One region of the Microbacterium sp. Root322 genome, then DNA from elsewhere that is predicted to be linked to it. Evidence: predicted binding sites of a transcription regulator. Region 1 holds the regulator's gene; each other region holds the start of a gene.
What was found. Region 1 encodes HrcA, which represses chaperone genes, less so after heat shock. Its sites were predicted from a motif close to TTNGCACTCGNNNNNNNCGAGTGCNAA; they were not measured.
Positions count from the first base shown of each region.

Region 2: a site for HrcA is predicted at 1,055-1,081, ahead of groL (chaperonin GroEL). Genes of this name have one in related genera too.
Region 3: a site for HrcA is predicted at 1,464-1,490, ahead of groES (co-chaperone GroES). Genes of this name have one in related genera too.

Region 1 covers NZ_LMCS01000001.1:236,708-238,969, forward strand. Annotated here, with positions in the region: gene ASC55_RS01130 (carboxylesterase/lipase family protein) at 1-867, opposite strand, end outside; gene hrcA (heat-inducible transcriptional repressor HrcA) at 971-2,002, shown strand; gene dnaJ (molecular chaperone DnaJ) at 2,039-2,262, shown strand, end outside.
Region 2 covers NZ_LMCS01000002.1:408,284-410,545, forward strand. Annotated here, with positions in the region: gene groL (chaperonin GroEL) at 1-1,018, opposite strand, end outside; gene ASC55_RS06700 (LytR C-terminal domain-containing protein) at 1,144-1,722, opposite strand; gene ASC55_RS06705 (DUF3263 domain-containing protein) at 1,804-2,061, opposite strand; gene ASC55_RS06710 (DUF2332 domain-containing protein) at 2,071-2,262, opposite strand, start outside.
Region 3 covers NZ_LMCS01000003.1:680,355-682,616, reverse strand. Annotated here, with positions in the region: gene rarD (EamA family transporter RarD) at 1-900, opposite strand, end outside; gene groES (co-chaperone GroES) at 1,082-1,378, opposite strand; gene ASC55_RS15695 (class I SAM-dependent methyltransferase) at 1,537-2,262, shown strand, end outside.

The DNA.
Region 1 (2,262 bases):
TGCGAGAACCTCGTGCGGCGACCGGGGAAGGCTGTCGGGGTCGATCGCGAACTGGTAGCCCGGTGCTCCGCCGAGCGGCGACGAGCCCGCGGCCTGCGCCCTGCGTGCTTCCAGGAGATGCTCGGGTGTCAGCGCCGCGAAGGACTCGCGGTCCGCTCGTACCCCGAGCCGCTTCGCGAGTTGCGCGGTCACCCGTCCCGCCTTCCGCGCCGTCTGCGCCTGGAGCGGCCCGGATTCGATGATGGCCCTGCTGATCAGCTCGCGGGAGCTGTCGCGAGCGAGGAGGCCGGCGACGATCGCTCCGCCGGCCGACTCGCCCATCGCGGTGATCCGCGCCGGATCACCGCCGAACGCGCTGATCTCACGGTGCACCCACTCCAGCGCGGCGGCGGCATCGCGCAGACCGAGGTTTCGGGGCGCGCCCTCCAACACCGAGAAACCCTCCGAACCCAGTCGGTAGTTGATCGAGACGAAGACGATGCCCGCCGTGGCGAAGACCGTGCCGTCGTAGAGGGGCAGCGCAGCGGTGCCTCGTTCCAAGGCGCCGCCGTGGATCCACAGCAGCACCGGCGCACCGGAAGCGTCCGATGGCGCCCACACGTTCGCGGTGAGGATGTCGTCGCCGTCGATGCGCACGGAGCCCAGCAGCTCGCCGATGGCACCGGCGTAGGGAACCTGGGGAGGGGTCGGGCCGAACCGCGTCGCATCTCTCACCCCTTCCCAGGCCAAGGCCGGACGCGGCGCGCGGAACCTGTTCTCTCCGAACGGCGCCTGCGCGTAGGGGATGCCGAGGTAGCGGACGATCCCGGCCTCCTCGGTGCCGCGGACGATGCCGCTCGACAAGGTGGCCTGGGGCGAGGTGGTCATGAGCGTCATCCTAGGGTCGTGCGCCCGAGGTACGGAGAATCCCGAGCTGCACGGGGTAGGATTGGCACTCTGAACGTCCGAGTGCCAGCGGAAGGGAAGGGTGATGGTCACAGAGCGAGGACTCCAGGTTCTCCGCGCGATCGTGCAGGACTACGTCGAGACCCACGAGCCCGTCGGCAGCCGATCCATCGTCGACCGGCACTCCTTCGGCGTCTCCGCGGCGACGATCCGCAACGACATGGCGCTGCTCGAGGACGAAGAGCTCATTACGGCTCCGCACACCTCGTCAGGGCGCGTGCCCACCGACAAGGGCTATCGGGTGTTCGTGAATCACCTCGCCCAGCTGCGACCGCTCTCGTCGGCTCAGCGCTCGGCGATCGAGTCGTTCCTCGGCGAGCCTGCCGACCTCGATGACCTGATGGTCCGCACGGTGCGGGTGCTCACGCAGCTGACAGGGCAGGTCGCGCTCGCCCAATACCCCTCCTTCGCGCGCGCGCACGTCACGCACGTCGAGCTGGTCGCGCTGGCGCCGAATCGGCTTCTCATCGTGCTGGTGACGGATGCGGGTGGAGTCTCTCAGCGCATGGCCGTCCTCCCGGAGGCGATCGACGATGCCGATATGGCGGTGCTTCGCGCCCGACTGTCCGCGTTGATCACCGGTCAGGGCATCGGCGAGGCCTCCGACCGTCTGCAGGCGTTGCTGGCCGCCGAGGAGAAGCCCCAGGATGCGGTGCTGCGCACGCTCGCCGGTGTCGTCGTGGACGAGCTCGGCGGATTCCGTCAGGAGCGTCTCGTGATGGCGGGAGCGGCGACCCTCGCGCGCCGGGAGCAGGACTTCCGCGGCAGCATCCACCCCCTCCTCGAAGCCATCGAGGAGCAGGTCACGCTGCTGCGTCTGATGAGTGAGATGGTGACGGACGAGCACGGGCTCGCCGCCAGCATCGGCACCGAGAACGCCCCGTTCGGGCTCGGTGAGGCGTCGATCGTCGCCAGCAACTACGCCGCGCCCAGTGGCACGGCGCGAGTCGGCGTGATGGGGCCGACGCGCATGGACTACCCGAGCAACCTCGCCGCAGCGCGGGCCGTGGCCCGCTACCTGTCGCGGATGCTCGATGAAGACGAGGCCGGCCGCTGACGCGGTCGCCGACAGTACACACGCAGAAAGGCGATCGTGGCGGACCACTATGAGGTTCTCGGGGTGTCCCGAGACGCTTCCACCGACGAGATCAAGAAGGCGTACCGACGTCTCGCACGGCAGTTGCACCCGGATGTGAACCCGGGAGAAGACGCTGCGGAGAAGTTCAAGCTCGTCACGCACGCGTACGACGTGCTCAGCGACGACGACTCCCGCCGACGCTATGACATGGGCGGCGGAGACGGCGCTGCGGGGAACTT
Region 2 (2,262 bases), on a different contig from region 1:
TCTGGTCTGCCTCGCCGGCACCTTCGACGATGGTGGTCTCGTCCTTGGTGACGATCACCTTGCGTGCACGACCGAGCAGGTCGAGCGTGGCGTTCTCGAGCTTGAGGCCGACCTCTTCGGTGATGACCTGACCACCGGTGAGGATCGCGATGTCCTGGAGCTGCGCCTTGCGGCGGTCGCCGAAGCCGGGAGCCTTGACGGCGACCGACTTGAAGATGCCCTTGAGCTTGTTCAGCACGAGCGTCGCGAGAGCCTCGCCCTCGACGTCCTCGGCGATGATGACGAGCTCCTTGCCGTCCTGGATCACCTTGTCGACGACGGGCAGGAGGTCCTTGATGTTGGAGACCTTCTGGTTCGCGATGAGGATGTACGGGTCCTCGAAAACCGCCTCCTGGCGCTCCGGGTCCGTGACGAAGTAGGGGTTCAGGTAGCCCTTGTCGAAGCGCATGCCCTCGGTGAGCTCGAGCTCGGTGCCGAACGTCTGCGACTCCTCGACGGTGACGACGCCCTCCTTGCCGACCTTGTCGATCGCCTCGGCGATGAGCTCGCCGATCGCGGGGTCAGCAGCGGAGATCGAGGCCGTGGCGGCGATCTGCTCCTTGGAGTCGATCTCCTTGGCGCTGGCGAGCAGCTCCTCGGTGATCGCAGCGACGGCCTTCTCGATGCCGCGCTTGAGCGAGATGGGGTCGGCGCCGGCTGCGACGTTGCGCAGACCCTCGCGGACCAGAGCCTGGGCGAGGACCGTGGCGGTCGTGGTGCCGTCACCTGCGACGTCGTCGGTCTTCTTGGCGACCTCCTTGACGAGCTCCGCGCCGATCTTCTCGTACGGGTCGTCCAGCTCGATCTCCTTGGCGATGGAGACGCCGTCGTTCGTGATCGTGGGGGCGCCCCACTTCTTCTCGAGAACGACGTTGCGGCCGCGCGGGCCGAGGGTGACCTTGACCGCGTCGGCGAGGATGTTCAGGCCGCGCTCGAGGCCGCGGCGGGCCTCCTCATCGAAAGCAATGATCTTTGCCATGAGTTTTTTCGTCCCTCCTGGACGTAGACGTTGGGTTTAGCACTCAGAGTGAGAGAGTGCTAACGCCATTCTGGCACTCGACACCTTCGAGTGCAAGCCGCCGGAGGTGAGGTCCACCCCGGGGGTCAGGGGGCCGGAGTCTCCCCGGGCGTCTCGGACGCCGAGCTCGATCGATCGAGGCCGATCACCACCGTGAACTGCTTCTGCCCGTCCTCCGTCTGACCGGAGTAGTAGTCGCTCTGCTGCACGGCTGCGCCGCCGAGGAGCTTCGCCAGCCCGATCGCTGCGAGCTCGTCCTCGTCGTTGAGGTAGAAGACCGTCGTGGCGGGGAAGTCCTGGCTGGAGCTGTCGCCCGCGAAGACGATGTCCGACGCCCACCCGTTGTTGATGAGCAGATCTCTCATCTGCGTGTCCAGTCCCTCGTCCGGCGTGCCGTTGAGGATCAGCACGGAGATCGAGGTGTCCACCACGCCGGTCTCCTCCGGGGTGGGCACGGCGGTGGGCACGGCCTCGGGGAAGAGCGAGACGCGACCCATCACCACGAGGGACCCGAAGATCCCGCCGATGATGAGCACGAGCGCGGCGACGAAGGACCACAGCAGCACGACCCAGCCGTTCATCCCCGGCGCTTCGGCGCGGTGCGCTCCTACACGTCCGGAGGAACGGGGAACGTCATCGAAGCGATCGCGGGAGGGCTTGGACACCCCTCGATGCTAGCGGCACCTTCCTGGCAATCCGTTCCTCGGCGCGGATCATGCGATGCACAAGGCTGTCAGTGCGTCCGTTCAGCCCACGAAACCCGGCGTCCGGGCCGAGCGCTGCCTGGCACGGGAATCCCGGATCCGACGCAGTCTCCGCACCAGCATCGGGTCGTACTCCAGAGCGGCTTCCGATTCGATCAGTCGCCCGAGGAGCTGGTAGTAGCGCGCCGCGCTCATCCCCAGCTGGGCACGGATGACCTCCTCCTTGGCCGAGCCGTGGCGCGGCCACGCGACCTCCATCGCGAGGATCGCGCGGTCGCGCTCCGTGAGATCTCCGAGCATGGGTCCAGGTTAGGACCCATCCGCGGGGAGGGGCGTTCGCCACTCCCACCAGGCGCCGAGAGGATCCGCGGCCGCACGCACCTGCCCGTCGATCGCGACGACGAAGCCCGGCCAATCTTCCGTGTCCACCGGAGGCACCCAGACATCCAGGGCACCGGGCGGATCGATCGTGACCCAGCGCGCGTCCAGGGCGGAGATGCA
Region 3 (2,262 bases), on a different contig from region 1:
CCCCCGACGTGCGGCGAGCAGCAGGTCGACGACGAACACCCCGATCGCGATCCACACGATGATGAAGCCCGCCCAGCGCTCCGGAGGCATCGGCTCGTGCAGGACGACGACGCCGATGAGGAACTGCATCACGGGGGTGATGAACTGGATCATTCCGATCACGGTGAGGTGGATGCGTCGGGTTCCTGCGGCGAAGAGCAGCAGGGGCACCGCTGTGGCGACGCCGGCGAACGCCAGCAGCAGCGCGTGCGGCCACCCGTTCGCCCCCATCGTGATCCCCGTCGTCTGGGCGACGACGATCAGCTGCACCACGGCGATCGGGATGAGCCAGAAGGACTCCAACGTCAGACCGCTGACCGCATCGACGGCGGGACCGATCTTCTTCTTGATGAGCCCGTAGACCCCGAAGGACGCCGTCAACGACAGGGCGATCCAGGGGAAATCGCCGTAGGCGACGACGATCACGACGACCGCGATCGCCGCGATCGCGATGGCGGCCCACTGCAACCTGCGGATGCGCTCCTTCAGCACGAAGACGCCCAGCAGCACGGTCGTGATCGGATTGATGAAGTAGCCCAGGCTCGTCTCGACGACGTTCTCGCTGAGGGTTCCGATCAGGAACACCTGCCAGTTGACGTAGATCAGAAGACCGGCAAGGGCCGTCCAGGCCAGCAGCTTCGGCTGTCGGAGGATGACGCCGAATGCCGCCCAGCCGCGCGTGAACGTGAGCAGCAGGAGGCAGAACACGAACGACAGCAGCACGCGCCAGGCCACGACCTCCCACGGCCCCGTCGGAACGAGGAGCAGGAAGTAGAGCGGAAGCACTCCCCAGAGGAGGTACGCGGCACCGGCATAGGCCACTCCGGCGGTCTGCGTGGCACGAGTCGTCTCTGGGGGCACCGCACAACCCTACGCCCGCGGCGGCGGCGCGCCCTCGGCCGCCCGGCCGCTGCCGCAGAGTTCGGCAGGAAACCGATGCCCGGTGGCGGACGCAGAAGGGGCCCGGATGCGAAGCGCATCCGGGCCCCTTCCAGGACCTTGACCCTGCCCCTCACGAGGGGCGGGAATCAGATTCCGCAGATCAGCGGACGACGACCGCCAGGACGTCGCGAGCCGACAGGACGAGGAACTCGTCTGCGCCGAACTTCACCTCGGTGCCGCCGTACTTGCTGTAGAGCACACGGTCGCCGACGGCGACGTCGAGCGGAACACGGTTGCCGTTGTCGTCGATGCGGCCGGGGCCGACCGCCACGACCTCGCCCTCCTGGGGCTTCTCCTTGGCGGTGTCGGGGATGACCAGGCCACTCGCGGTGGTCTGCTCGGCCTCGACCTGCTTGATGACGATGCGGTCCTCGAGCGGCTTGATGGAAACCGACACGGTCTACCTCTTCTTTCTTGACGCTGACACGAAAGACTTGTTCGCACTCTCAACCCGAGAGTGCTAATCCAGTCTAGGCGCTCGGCTGGCACTCACGCAATGCGAGTGCCAGCGTGCGCGGCGGGCAGTCCCCCCGCACGGGCAATTAGGCTGAGCACGTGGAGATGTCCGAGCTGCGCGCCCTGCTGACCCCCGCCGGTCTCGAGCTGCTCGACGCGGTCGGGCCCATCGAATCGACCGCCGACGTGGCCCGCACCGTCTCGCGGCTGCGCGCGGCCGGCCACTCCCCCGAGCTCGTCTCCGCCGTCGTCGGACAGGCGCACCTGCGATCCAAGGCTGCGGCGAAGTTCGGGCCCTTCGCCGCACGCATGCTGTTCACCCGCGCCGGGCTCGAGCAGGCGACGAGGCTCGGGGTCGCAGCCCGTCACGCGCAGCGGATCCGGCACGCCGGATTCACCCGCGTCGCCGACCTCGGCTGCGGCATCGGCGGCGACGCGCTCGCCTTCGCCGGAGCGGGACTCGACGTGCACGCCGTCGACGCCGATGAGGTCACCTCGGCCATCGCCGCCTACAACCTGGCGCCCTTCGGCGACAGCGCCGCGGTGGGCCACCTCACGGCCGAAGACGCCCTCTCAACGGTGGAAGCGGGAAGCGCGATCTGGATGGACCCGGCTCGACGCACCTCCGGGCACAGCGAGACCCGACGAGTCTCCGCCGACGACTACTCCCCCTCGCTGGACTGGGCGTTCGATGTGGCCGCGAGCCATCCGACCGGCATCAAGCTCGGACCCGCGCACGACCGCGACGCGCTGCCCGCCGACGCCGAAGCACAGTGGGTGAGCGCCGACGGCAGCGTCGTCGAGCTCGTCGTCTGGAGCGGCGCC